2 regions of the Paraburkholderia sp. RL17-337-BIB-A genome follow, and region 2 is predicted to be linked to the other one. Evidence: riboswitches for the same ligand, from Rfam matches in the RefSeq annotation. Region 2 holds a riboswitch; the other holds the start of a gene.

Evidence for each region. A riboswitch is a leader RNA that binds a small molecule or an ion and turns the genes downstream of it on or off. The one in region 2 is predicted to bind cobalamin.
Region 1: it holds a riboswitch for cobalamin, as region 2 does, so the genes downstream of both, P0D84_RS33985 (TonB-dependent receptor domain-containing protein) here and cobA (uroporphyrinogen-III C-methyltransferase) in region 2, are expected to answer to the same signal.

The regions. Positions count from the first base shown of each region.
Region 1 covers NZ_JARESY010000002.1:2,974,907-2,982,060, forward strand. Annotated here, with positions in the region: gene P0D84_RS33965 (hypothetical protein) at 440-571, shown strand; gene P0D84_RS33970 (RHS repeat-associated core domain-containing protein) at 809-1,951, shown strand; gene P0D84_RS33975 (hypothetical protein) at 2,245-2,472, opposite strand; partial or broken gene P0D84_RS33980 (RHS repeat-associated core domain-containing protein) at 2,551-2,667, shown strand; cobalamin riboswitch at 2,863-3,060, shown strand; gene P0D84_RS33985 (TonB-dependent receptor domain-containing protein) at 3,208-5,127, shown strand; gene P0D84_RS33990 (SRPBCC family protein) at 5,313-5,759, shown strand; gene P0D84_RS33995 (LacI family DNA-binding transcriptional regulator) at 5,906-6,943, shown strand.
Region 2 covers NZ_JARESY010000002.1:2,293,771-2,300,924, reverse strand. Annotated here, with positions in the region: gene P0D84_RS30975 (cobyrinic acid a,c-diamide synthase CobB) at 1-719, opposite strand, end outside; gene cobO (cob(I)yrinic acid a,c-diamide adenosyltransferase) at 804-1,406, opposite strand; gene P0D84_RS30965 (cobalamin biosynthesis protein) at 1,415-1,954, opposite strand; gene cobA (uroporphyrinogen-III C-methyltransferase) at 1,951-2,790, opposite strand; cobalamin riboswitch at 3,015-3,242, opposite strand; cobalamin riboswitch at 3,322-3,601, shown strand; gene cobW (cobalamin biosynthesis protein CobW) at 3,668-4,768, shown strand; gene cobN (cobaltochelatase subunit CobN) at 4,775-7,154, shown strand, end outside.

The sequences.
Region 1 (7,154 bases), 680 kb from region 2:
TTTGAGGTTGGATCGAGGTCATAAAGACCCGGCAACAGGGTTGCCATCCAACGATCCTAAAGCGGCCGTTGACCATGTGCATGCATACGATCCGACAGGTAAAGTCAAGGTTGTATCGCCAGATGATGGAAACCCGCACTTCCCGACTACAGGTGAATAGAAATGCAACAAAATACATCGAATCAAGACTATTTCGAATCGAGCGATGGAGCTGTCCGGATATGGATTGAACAAGGATCGTCTATCCATATCAAGGCCGCGACAAAAGAAAACGATCCTGTCGAGCTATCTGAGTCGGAGGCACTTGAGATAGCGGAAATACTTAGGTGCTTTGCCAGCCGAATTTAATTTATTTGGTAATCGAAGGGCGGTGTGCGGCCCTTCGTCACGTGTCATTGCCCGATTATAAATTCGAGGTGTTCGGCCCGGAGCGGTTTCTGTGTCGTTGGCGCTCAGCTTCCTGTGCGAGCCATACGCCGCGCAGTTCGTCATTCTCGGCCTTGCGCTCAATGGCCCGTTGTGCGCGCTCACGCGCCCTGGCGGCCTCATCGTATTCTGGGGGGCGCCGTGAGGCATTGCCGGATGTAGTTAACCGAGACATTGACGCGCTGGCCGGTGCTGAAGAGATTGCCTGCGCCTAGCCACCTGTCGATATGCTCCCATGGCATAAAGGGCTGCTGCGGGCGCGGTGGTGTATCCAGTGAATAGCCATCTGGCGCATCGCGCAGCGTGACGGTAATCCTGCCACTACGCGAACGCGCCGAAAGCCGATGAACTGAACCGCACGCGCACCCATGCGGACGGCGGCGTGGAGTTCATCAACGGCACCGCACGCGCGGAACAGGTGGTGCGTTTCCGCTATGACGTGTTCGGACGGCGCACGATGAAGGAAGTTGAACGGGCCGGTGGCGGGGTCGATCGCACGGTGTTTACGTGGGACGGCGACGTGCTGCTGATGGAGGAACGTTTCCACGAGCCGTTGCGACCAACGCGCGACGTTCGTCCGTATCGCTATCGCTCGGCGCGGCTGGTGCGTGAGGATCCGAACGATCCATATTCGTTGCCTGTCGCGCAGCGCATGCATACGCTGGCTGAAGAGCATCAATGGCAGGCCGCATCGATTTATCTGTATGAAGCGGGTTCGTTTGTGCCGCTTGCGCGGCTTGATGAAACGATAGTTGAACATGCGCATCTGGCGACTGGGACCGACGGGCGCTATGTCCAAATGCCGGCGGTGACGCGACATGTCACGGTGTTTTATCAGAATGACCATTTGGGCACGCCGCAGGAGCTTACGGATGAGTCGGGGAAGGTGGTGTGGCTCGCGCGGTTTAAGGCGTGGGGGGGATGGAAGGATACTTGGAGGGAGAAGCCGGATCCGGTGGGGGGTGGTAATGCGCTGTGTTTTCAGGGGCAGTATCATGATGAAGAGACAGGGTTGCACTACAATTGCAACCGCTACTATGATCCGGCGACCGGCCGGTTCATCAGCAAGGATCCGATCGGGTTACAGGGCGGACTCAACGCGCATCAATATGCGCCCAATCCGCTTACATGGGTTGACCCGCTCGGATTGACAGGGGACGACGTATATCGAGCGATGAAAACCGGAAGCGATGGTTTCCCTATTGCTGAGCCTACGGCGCGTGGACTTGGTGCGCGTCCTGGTGTCGATATTCCTGTCGGCTCGGATGGGATGGTTCACCCAGCCACGGGAGGAATTTCGGTTGCGCCGGGATCAGCGGCTAACCTTCCGCCTCATAGGCGTCCGGCAAGTATGGGCGGCACTGGAAAGGACTGCGCATGCATGCTGAACACGGCGAATCTTCCAAATACCCTCAAGTACGTTCAGGATAGTGCCAACCATGGGACGATCCAGCCGAGTACAAGCATGTCCTTGTCTGACTATCAGGCGGCCCTTGCCTCAACTCGTGACAAATGGGTGAAGTAATGAATGCCGAACTGGATAGCGTGCTAGATAGAGAGCTGCGTGATGCATTGGAGAGGAATTGCGACGTCAATTTACTACGAGCGATTCTTGTGAAATACCGGGAGAAGAATTTTAGTTCGGGATCCGTGTATAGGCTTCTCGACTCCTTGAGGATTGGCGCAACGGAAGACATTGAAGACAGAGTTCTGGAGTTGATGGATATTGTGTCTGGATTCTGTTCTCCCGATATGCGAGTGTGGTAACAACGAAGGGCCGCGATTGCGGCCCTTTGCATGTCTATCCGGTGGTAATGGTCAGTAGCGGGTTATCTGCGCCTGCGCGCGCCATACCTTGCGCAGTTCATCATTGGTGGCCTTGCGCTCAATGGTCCGTTGTGCGCGCCCACGCGCCCTGGCGGCCTCATCGTATTCCGGGGTCACCGTGAGGCTTTGCCGGATGTAGTCAACCGAGACATAGACGCGCTGGCCAGCCTTGAAGAACTTCTCCGCGCCTAGCCACCGGTCGATGTGTTCCCAGGGCATGAAGGGCTGCTGCGGTTGCGTGACTGTTGCAGTCGATGGCGCGTCGGGCGCATCGCGTAGCGTCGTGCTTATGCATAAACGGCGCTGCACTACGACCGGTATCGGTACTATGATCCGACGACGGAGCGGTTCATCAGCAAGGACTCGATAGGGCTCGCGGGCGGCATCAAGCTCTATCAATATGCAAACAACCCCGCACTGCGGCCCTCTCGTTTCCATCCGGCAATGCACAGAGTCCATGCCACGAAAACGCCGCATCAAAACCTCACCCAAAAAACCATTCGCCAACCTATATCAACGCATCGCCTGATCCGAACAAGAAAACCACAATCACAGTGACGAACAGCGTACCGCAAACGCCGTAGTAATTGACGTCACCACCACGCATCGCTACCCTTCCGCCTTGATGGTTCCCATCAACCGGGATCAAAAGGGAACGCAGTACGAGCAGCGATGCTCCGAGTCTGCGGCTGTCCCCGCAACTGTAAGCGGCGAGTCCGTGCCATTCATGACCACTGGAGCACCGGGAAGGTCGGCACGTGACGTTGACCCGTGAGCCAGGAGACCTGCCATCAAACCGAGGTCTGCGCAGCCGCATCGGGCGGGGTGTCCCGATGTGCAAGCACCGCCTATGCGGCGCCCGTTGCAACGACAGCCCAAGCCTCAGGATCAGTCATGTCCACCGCCGTTCAAACCGGTTCCCCGCAGGGAACCTTGCGCCGACACGTCGTCGGCATGTATAGCGTTCTCGCCGTGTTGTCAGTCTCCGCATGGCAGGTTGCACAGGCCGCGGACGACACATCGTTGCCACTGCCCGCGCAAGCGTCGGCCGAAACCACGCTGCCGAATATCCTTGTCACCGGCGACACCCAACACCTGCCGCAATCGTTCGACCAACGCTACGCCACGACCCAGGTCCTCACGCGCGCCGATCTCGAGCGTCTGTCCCCGGCCAACCCGAGTATCACGCAAGCGCTCGCCACGCTGCCCGGCGTCACCGTTTCGCAAAACGGCGGCCCCGGCTCCTTCGCTTCAGTCAGCATCCGGGGTTCATCCGGCAGCCAGGTCGCGGTGTTTATCGACGGCATCCGGGTAGGCTCCGCAACCACCGGCCAGGCCGCGTGGGCGGATCTCTCAACCTCCTCGTTCGACCGTGTCGAAGTCATCTCAGGGCCGGCGGCCGCGTCGTTCGGTGCGGCTGCGATGGGCGGCGTCGTGCAACTGTTCACCAATCACGCATCCAATCAGCCGAACCAGACCACGATCTCCGTAGGCGGCGGTTCGAACAAAACCTTCGACACGCAAGTCCGGACCTCCGGCAGTATCCCCTCCACTGGTCCGCTCTCGGCACTGTCCGGCCTGACCTACTCGCTCGGCCTGCACGACTACAACACCGCTGGGATCGATGCGACCCAGCCGTATGCATTCGGTCACGAGGATGGCCGAAACCCGTACCATGCTCAGGACGTGGATGCGCGCCTCGGCTATGCGCGCGACAACTGGTCGCTCTCCACGTTCGCCCTGTACCACACGTCCGATCTTTCGTATGACAGTGGCGGTGGCGACGATCGCCAGCTCGATCATCAGTTGACGACGGGCCTCGCGTTTCACCTGGACATTACGCCGACCACCCAGTTCGACCAGTCGGTGGGCTACGCCACGGACCGCCAGTTCCTCTATGCGAACAATCCCACCATTCCGACCGATGAGATCGACTCGACGCGTTTCAGCACGTCAACCTCGTTGACCCATCAGGAAAAGGCGCTGACGTTGTTCGATCTACCGCTGTCCGGAGAGACGAAGCTCGCCTACGACTTCAGCCGCGAGCAAGCTTTCCTGCCGGTCGATATCCCTCAGGGCGTGCCGACGCGCAACGATTCAGCGGTCTCACTCCATCAGTCAGTCACGCTCGGTGCCCTGACGGTGTTCCTTGCGGGCCGTCACGAGATTATTCAGGGCCGTTCGGTCAATACCGGCAATGTCGCCGTGGCCTATGCGATCACCCCGGTGTATACGGCGCGGCTTTCGTATGGCAATGCATTCCGCCTGCCGACCTTCAACGACCTGTACTACCCAGGCTTTGCGAACCCGAACCTGTTGCCCGAGCGCAGCGACACGATCGAGGCGGCGCTGGACGCAACCACCTCGTTCGGCACCTTCACGGCCGCCGTTTATGACACCCGCGTCCATGACCTCATCTCGTACAACTCCGCGACGTTTCTGCCCGTGAATATTGGACGGGCGCACATCCAGGGCATCGATCTGTCGTACAAGGGCACGCTCGGCAAATCGACGCCTGTCAGCCTCGCGATCGGCCTGCTGAATCCGCAGGACGTGACCGACCAGACGTGGCTTAACCGCCGCCCGCGCCAGACGGCCAGTCTGAGCGTCGATCACACGTGGGACGAGTTCCATCTTCACGCGCTCAGCACCGGCGTCTCGCTGCTTTATGGGGGATCGACCTTCGACGACCAGCTCAACTCGATCTATCTGCCGTCGTACACAACGGTCGCTTTGCGTGCTGCTTATAAGGTCAATTCGCATCTGACCGTGTCGGCGAATCTGTCGAATCTGTTTAATCGACAGTACGTCACTGCATATGGGTACAACACTTTGGGACGTACGGCGTTTGGCAAGCTGGCTTATACGTTCTAAGCGGCAAATGGCCCTCCCGGTGGCATGAACGGCTGGGAGGGCGCCGGTTCCGGTCCACACTCTGAACCGATCGATGGACCATCGCCTGCCCAGGGTTTTTCCTGGTCTCAACCTATGTCGATATCCGGATCATCGAATCGTCGTAGGAGTATGTCCAACTTCTCCAAGTGAAAGGCGAACACACCATGACTACCGGAACCGTCAATCTCCATCGCGTCTTGCGCGCTACGCCCGAACGCATCTATCGGGCCTTCCTCGAACCCGACGCGATAGCGAAGTGGCTGCCGCCCTATGGCTTCACCTGTCAGGTCCATCACCTGGAGGCCCGCGTGGGCGGCACTCACAAGATGTCCTTCCGCAATTTCACCACCGGCAACGGCCACTCGTTCGGCGGCGAGTATGTCGAACTGGTGCCGTTCGAGAAAATCCGCTACACGGACCGATTCGACGATACGAACCTGCCTGGCGAGATGCACGTCACCGTTTCATTGCGGCAGGTGGTCTGCGGGACCGAGGTCACCATCACGCAGGCGGGCGTGCCCGAGGTCATTCCTGTGGAGATGTGCTACCTCGGCTGGCAGGAGTCGCTTGCTCAGCTGGCTAAACTGGTTGAGCCCGAGATTCCGGATTGACTGACGGCGCGGGCATGGGGATGCGGTCTGTTGTTCGGGGTGACGCCCGTGTGTTGATGTAGCCCACGCGTCGCAACATTCGATCGCTGGCGAATTGCAACGGGCTAAAATAGGGCGTTGCCCTTTTCGCACAGACGTGCCCGTCCATGACGATCAAGAGACGCTCGACAATAAGCGAGCTTGCGGAATTAGCCGGTGTTCATGCGTCCACCGTGTCCCGCGTGATGAACCCGGCCACGCGCCACCTGATCGGCGCCGAAGTCACAGACCGTGTGCTCAAGGCCGCCCAGAAGCTCAACTACTCGCCTAACCGGATTGCGGCCACCTTGCGAACCAGCCGCTCGGGCACCATCGGGGTCATCCTGCCGGACATCACCAACCCGATCTTTCCGCCCATCTGCCGCGGTATCGAGGACGAGCTCGCCAAGCGAGGCATGCTGCCGTTGATCGCGAATGCGGCGGGCACGATGGAGCGCAAGCGCTTCGTCGTCGATCAGATGGTGGGCCGGCGCGTCGACGGACTGATTCTCGCCACCGCCGAGCGAAACGACCCAGTGCTCATGCATTGCCTGGAGGAAGGACTTCCGGTCGTCGTCGTCAACCGCAGCGACGATAGCGGCCGCGTGTCCTGCGTGGTCGGCGACAGCCACCTGGCAATGCGGCTGGCCGTCGCTCATCTGACCCAGCTTGGGCACAGCCACATCGCCCACGTTGGCGGCCCCATCGAGCTGTCTACCGGTTTCCAGCGCAAGCAGGGGTTTCTCGACGCGCTCAAGGAAAACAGCCTGAAACTGAGTGCGTGCCCTGTCGTGCAAAGCGACGCTTATTCACGTCCGGCAGGCAAGGCCGCTTGCAGCGCGCTGCTGGAAAAGCGCAAGAAAATCACGGCGATCGTCGCGGGCAACGATCTGATCGCGCTCGGCTGCTACGACGCGCTGCACGCGGCGGGGTTGCGCTGTCCGGACGATGTTTCGGTGATTGGTCACAACGACATGCCCCTGATGGATTCGGTCGCGCCCGCCATGACCACCATTCATCTGCCCTTGTACGAGATGGGCGCGAGGGCTGCCGCATTGATCATCGACACCTTGCAGGGAAGCGGCAAGGGGAACGTCAACGTCGTTTTGCGGCCCGAACTGATGATCCGCGAGTCGACCGCGGCGCCCTCGCCGACGCGCGTGTAAAGCGCGCCCGTTCGCACGGTCTGGCACCGAGGTCCCGGCTGCATTGGTAGCGGTCAGGTTACGCGTATTCGAAGTGTGTCTCCTTGCCGCGAAAGTCACCCCGCGTCTCGTCCATGGTCACGACATGTGCGTTCTTGATCAGTGTGTAAGCCATTAGTACTCTCTTCCCGTCTGCAGATGACGGTACCGCTTCAACGAACGACCGGCGCGC
Region 2 (7,154 bases):
ATGGCGATGCGTTTGCCGGCCAGAAGACGCGGCAGCGCTTCGGGCACAGGTGCGCCGAATTCGACCGGCGGCGGCAATTCAGCCAGCGCGGTTTGCGCGAGCGCATCGGCGGCGCGATCGAGGCGGGTGTCCAGATCTGCGATCTCCTCGGCCTGATGCAAGCCTAGATGGCGATCGGGCAAGCCGATTTCGTCGGTGCCGGTGATGTGGCCGCACCAGCGCAGGTCGGGCGGCAACGCTTCTTCGAGCATTTGCGCGTGCCTTGGCGAGCCGACGCGATTGGCTAGCACGCCGTAAAACGGCACTTGCGGCCTGAATTGCGCGAGGCCGAAGGCGACCGCGCCGAAGGTCTGCGCCATCGCTTTCGCCGAAATCACCGCGAGGACCGGCACGCCGAACGTGGTTGCCAGGTCGGCGCTGCTCGGCGTGCCGTCGAACAGACCCATCACGCCTTCGATCAGGATCAGGTCCGCTTCGGCCGCCGCCTGCGCGAGCAGGTTTCGGCAGGCCGACTCGCCCACCATCCACAGATCGAGCGACAGGACCGGCGCGCCGCTGGCACGCGCCAGAATCATCGGGTCGAGAAAGTCGGGGCCGGTCTTGAAGACGCGCACGCGTCGCCCGAGCCGCCGGTGATAGCGCGCGAGACCCGCGGTGATCGTGGTCTTGCCTTGGCCCGACGCCGGCGCGCTAATGAACAGGGCGGGGCACGTCCCGATGGAAGTGTCCTTGGCGGCCGCCCCGAAGGATGTTCCCTTGGGGGACTTCCCGTAGGACGTACGCTTGGGGGACGTGGACATTGTTCAGAACTCCACGCCGCGTTGCGCTTTCACGCCTTGCTCGCGATATGGGTGTTTGACGATGCGCATTTCGGTGACGAGGTCGGCGGCTTCGATCAGCGCGTCCGGCGCGTGGCGGCCGGTTACCACCACGTGCAGCATCTGCGCCCGCGCATTCAGTACCGACAGCACTTCGTCGAGCGGCAGGTATTCGTACTTCAACACCGTGTTCAGTTCGTCGAGAATCACCATCTGATAGTCGCCGCTTTCGATCATGCGGCGCGCTTCGTTCCAGCCTTTGCGCGCGGTGGCGATGTCGGCGTCGCGATTCTGCGTGTTCCAGGTGTAGCCGTCGCCCATCGTGACGAAGTCGCAATTGGCGATCGCACCGAGGAAGTCGCGCTCCGAGGTATGCAGCGCGCCTTTGATGAATTGCACGACGCCGAGACGCATGCCGTGTCCAAGCACACGCACGGCCATGCCGAACGCTGCCGTGGTCTTGCCTTTGCCGGTGCCGGTGTTGACGATCAGCAGACCTTTTTCGACGGTGGCGCTGGCCTGCTTTTTCTCGTGGCCTTCGCGCCGGCGCTCGGTCATGCGTTGATGCGATTCGGGGTCGGTCTTCATGGCAGGTCCTATTGGTGAGGGTCGGTGTTTGTTTGTTCGCGCGCGGGGCGCGCGGTGGTCGATGCTATCGCCACGGTGATGCCGTTGTGGACGGTTTTGCGCGCGAGCAGGCGTGCAGTGAGAGGGGCGGGCGCGATGGAGGTAAGTGGGGCAAGTGACGCATTTGGGGCAACTGCGGCATCTAAGGCAGCTGACGCAACCGATGCATGGGCGGCATGCGGCGTGCTGCTGGTCACATGAAGGTCCCCCAGCGCGGCGAGCAAGGCGCACGGCTCGCAGACGCCGTCTACGCCGAGATGCTCGCGTGCGGCCGTCGATGGATTGTCCACGGATATCGCCGCAATCTGCTCGCGGCTGAACAATTTCAGCGGCAACGCATGACGTGCGCAGAATTCAAGTAAACCGGCTTCGTGGGCTTTGGTGTCGACCGAGGCAATCGTGCTGATTTCATCGAAGGCATGCGAGCCGAGTGTGGCACGCACAGCCGCTTCGATCTGCTCGGCCGAGCTATGCAAGCGACAACCGATGCCGACGGTTAGTGTTTTCATTGCGCGTCCGAAGCGTCCGAAGCGTCCGAAGCGTCCGTCGCTCCGGCAGAGTTCGCCGTGTTTGTCGCACCCATCGCTTTCACCGCATCCGCTTTCACCGCACCCGCATTCACAGCATCCCGCGCCAAAGCCAACGACGCCACGCCACCCATCACCACGATCGCCGGCGACCCCAGCCCGGCGTGCGACACCGCATCCGCGAACTCGCCGAGCCGTGCGAGCACGTGCCGTTGCTCGGGACGCGTGGCCGATTCGATCGCCGCACACGCCGTATCGGCACTCATGCCGGCCGCGAGCAACGCGCCGACGATATCGTTCAGCCGCCGCATGCCCATGTAAATCACCAGCGTCATCCGGGTGGCGACGAGCGCGGCCCAGTCCGGCTCGCCGCTGCCGGCGCCGTGTCCGGTGACGAACACCACGCCTTGCGCGTGATCGCGATGCGTGACCGGAATCCCGATCGCCGCGGGCGCTGCAATCCCGGCGGTGATGCCGTTGATCACGTCCACTTCAATACCCGCCGCGTGCAACGCCTGCTGTTCCTCGCCGCCACGGCCGAACACGAACGGATCGCCACCCTTCAAACGCGCGACGCTGCGCCCGGCCTGCAGGTGCTCGAGCATCTGCGCGACGATGCCGGCCTGCGGCGTCGACGGATGCCCGCCACGTTTGCCGACATACACGACCAGCGCGTTCGCGCGCGCGAATTGCAGCACGTCGGGATTCACCAGATCGTCGACCAGTATCACATCGGCTTGCGCGAGAGCGCGGGTCGCCTTGAGCGTCATCAGTTCGACGTCGCCGGGGCCGGCGCCGATCAGCCAGGCGCGGCTCATCGCCGCGTGCATGGCGCACGCCATGTCGTGACAAGCGGGAGCGGTTGAGGCTTGATGAGGCCGGAGGCGGCGGAAATTGAGGTCATGCGGTGCTACGGATTACGCGCGACAAAAAACGCCACTCGCCGCGTTTCCCACAGGAAAACGTCAACGGCCGCGCCATGTCGTGCTTCAGCGCCTTCAATTCCGTCCCTCGCGGATTCCGGCGGCCGGCAGCGTGACATTCACTGCCTCCGCGTCTGGCCGGTATCCGGGCTGACGGCCTCATGCGTTTTGCCTTCCCGTCAGGATTCGTCAGACAGTGGCATCAAAAACGCATGCGCGATGCAAATGCACCGCAGGTCGCTTACCGTTGCGGGGACAGCACAGGTTGAGCGCGGCGAGCGCGGCCTGTTTCCCGTTTAACTGCACATGCGAACGCATGTGCGGGCACCAAACGCGCGCATACGATAGCACACGGCAGGCCGCGCCGGCACTGCGGAAAGGCCCTGCCGGCGCCCGCGTTTCCTTGACGGCACGGAGCCGCGCGCCTAAACTCGCACGCACTTTGGTGCTCGCATGCGCGCTCGTGCGCATGCAGTTAAACGGGAAACAGGGTGCCCACCTGCAACGGATCGGGTCAACCTGTGCTGCCCCCGCAACGGTAAGCGAAAAGCGGTTCCAGGTTGATTGCCTGGCGCCGCGGAGCCGGCTTCGATGTCCACGCGCAAGGCCGCGTCGGCATATGACCACTGGGCGAGAAACCACTCGCCCGGGAAGGGGAAGCGGCGCTTTCGTCAGCCCGGATACCGGCCAGAATACGAAGAACGTCCACTGCGGGGATGCGGTGGCGCGTTCCGCGCCGGCGTGCCGCGCAGCTCCTACGGATAACCTCACGATGCAAACTCAGATGCGCAAGATCCCCGTCACGATCGTCACGGGCTTTCTCGGCAGCGGCAAGACCACGCTGCTGCGGCACATTCTTCAGCATGCGGGCGGCAAGCGCATCGCGGTGATCGTCAACGAGTTCGGCGAACTCGGCATCGACGGGGAAATCCTCAAGGGTTGCGGGATCGGTTGCGATGACAACGGCGTCGAGACCGAAGGGCAACTGTATGAACTCGCGAATGGCTGTCTGTGCTGCACCGTGCAGGAAGAGTTTTTTCCGGTGATGGAAAAGCTGGTGGAGCGCCGCGAGCAGATCGATCACGTGCTGATCGAAACCTCCGGTCTCGCGTTGCCGAAGCCGCTGGTGCAGGCGTTCAACTGGCCGCAGATCAAGAATAGCTTTACTGTCGACGCGGTCGTCACCGTGGTTGACGGCCCGGCCGCGGCGCGCGGCCAGTTCGCCGACAATCCGGTCGCGGTGGATGCGCAACGCAAGGCCGATCCGAATCTCGATCACGAATCGCCGTTGCACGAATTGTTCGAAGATCAATTGTCGGCGGCCGATCTGGTGATTCTGAACAAAACCGATCTGCTCGACGAATCGCATCAAGCTTCTGTTGAAGCCCTCATCCGTGACGAAATTCCGCCGCAAGTGAAGATCGTGCGCGCACAGATGGGCCAGCTCGATCTGCATACGTTGCTGGGCCTCGAAGCGGCCTCGGAGGAAACGATTCACCTGCGCCACGATCACCATGGTTCGGCTGACGACGCCGATCATCACCATGACGAATTCGATTCGGTGGTCGTCCACGCGAATGTTTCGTCGCGCGAGGCCGTGATCGCGGCGTTGCACGGACTCGTCGAAACCAACACGATTTACCGCGTGAAAGGATTTGCGGCATTGCCGGGTGCGGCAATGCGTCTGGTGATCCAGGGCGTGGGCCGTCGTTTCGATAGTTACTTCGACCGCCGCTGGCAAGCCGGAGAAGCGGGCGAGGGCCAGCAAAGCCGCTTCGTGCTGATCGGTGAAGACCTCGACCAGGCCGCGCTGCAACAGGCGTTCGACGCCGCATTGGGCGTCGTGGCGAGCACCCAGCCGCAACAGGCGTAACCGGCCATGCATCTGCTGCGCACCACGCCGGGCGGTTTTGTCGACGATACGCAAGGCGTGATCCGTATCGATCAGCAGCCCGCCGATATCGTGGTGCTCAGTTCCGCCGATACCACGCTGTCGCTGCTCGCGAGCGTGGTGCCTCGTCTGGGCGAGGGCTTTCCGAGCATAAGGCTCGCGAACGTCACCTATTTGCGCCAGCCGGCTTCAGTCGATTTCTATGTCGAAGACGTGTTGCAGCATGCGCGTGTCGTGGTGGTCGATCATCTCGGCGGCGAGGCGTATTGGCCGTACGGCATCGAACAGGTGGTCGCGCTCGCCGAACGCAAGCAGCAGACGCTCGCGATGTTTTCGGGCGATCTGCAGGAGGATCCGAACCTGCTCGCGCGCAGCACCGCCGACGCCGAACTGTGTCATCAGCTATGGCGCTATCTGCGTGAAGGCGGCCCGCAGAATGCCGAGGCGTTCCTGCGTTTTATCGCATACCGCTCGTTTGGTTGGGGGCGCGAACCTGCGCCGCCGCGCGCGTTGCCTGCCGCGACGCTCTACCATCCCGAACGCGATACGCCGACGATTTCCGCCTGGCAGGCGCGCTGGCGTGAGGATGCGCCGGTTGCCGCGATTCTGTTCTACAAGGCGCATCTGCAAGCGGCCAATACAGCAGTGTTCGACGCGCTGATCGAGGCGCTTGAAGCACAAGGCTTAAATCCGCTGCCGATCGCGATTACCTCGCTGAAAGATGCGATGAGCCGCGACGTCGTGCAGCAGTTGTGCGCGCAACATGATGTCTCGCTGGTGTTGAATACGACCGCATTCGCCGCCTCGGCCATCGACGACCCCGAGCCGCTTGCGCTCGCCGGCGACGCGCCGGTGATGCAGGTGATCCTGAGCGGCGGCAATCGCGAAGATTGGGTCAAGGACAATCAGGGCCTCAATTCGCGCGATATCGCCATGCATATCGCGCTGCCGGAAGTGGACGGCCGCATCATCACGCGGGCAATCAGCTTCAAGGGCCTCGCCTATCGTTGTCCGCGCACCCAGGTCGATGTAGTCCGCTATCGACCGGACCTCGAGCGCGTCGGCTTTCTGGCCGAACTGAGCCGCCGCTGGTGCCGTCTGCGCACGCTCGACAACGCGGACAAGAAGCTCGCGCTGATTCTCGCCAACTATCCGATGAGCGAAGGGCGCATCGGCAATGGTGTGGGGCTCGATACGCCGGCCTCGGTCGTCGGCATTCTGTCGATGTTGCGCGATGAGGGATATCGTCTCGCAGAGTTGCCCGCCGACGGCGACGCGCTGTTGAAGAAGCTGACCGAAGGCGTGACCAACGATCCGGTCGTGCGTGACTTGCGGCCCGCGTTGCAAAGCTTCGCGCTCGACGACTATCTCGTGTACTTCAACGCATTGCCCGGTGAAGCGCGCGATGCGCTGAACGCACGCTGGGGTTCCCCCGAACAGGATCCGACGTTGCGGCACGGCCGTTTCATGATTGCGGGCTGGCGCTGTGGGCATGCGTTCGTCGGGATTCAGCCGTCGCGTTCACGGCAGCAGGGCGATTACGCGAGCTATCACGATGCCGAACTCGTGCCGCCGCATGCGTATCTGGCTTTCTACTTCTGGCTGCGTCATCAGTTCTGTATTGACGCGGTCGTGCATGTCGGCAAGCACGGCAATCTGGAATGGCTGCCGGGCAAGAGCGTCGCGCTGAGCGATGCCTGCTGGCCCGATCTGATCCTCGGGCCGATGCCGCATCTGTATCCGTTCATCGTCAACGATCCGGGTGAAGGCAGTCAGGCGAAGCGTCGAACGCAGGCCGTCATCATCGATCATCTGATGCCGCCGCTCACGCGCGCCGAAAGCTATGGGCCATTGCAGGACCTCGAACGCCAGGTCGACGAATACTATGAAGCGCTGATGGTCGATCCGCGCCGTTCGAAGCTGCTGAGGCGCACGATTCTCGCGACCATCGTCGAGCATAAGCTGCATGAAGAACTGAGTCTCGCGGAACCGACCGGTCAGGACGATGAGGACGTGCTGCTGACGCGCGTCGATGCCTGGCTGTGTGAATTGAAGGAAGCGCAGATTCGCGATGGTTTGCACACGTTCGGGCAATCGCCTGAGGGTGTGCAGCGACGCGATACGTTGCTTGCGCTGGGCCGTTTTCCGGTTGGCGATGGTCACGGCGCCAAGGCCGGTTTGATCGATGCATTGGCGCGCGATCTGCAGATGGATCATCTGTTCGATCCGCTGTCGGTGGATTGGGCCGCTGTTTGGGACGGTCCTCGTCCGGCGGTATTGCAGCGTGTGAGCGATGCGCCCTGGCGGCACTGTGGCGATGCACGCGAGCGTCTGGAACTGTTGGCGGCCGAGATGTTGCGCGGTGTGT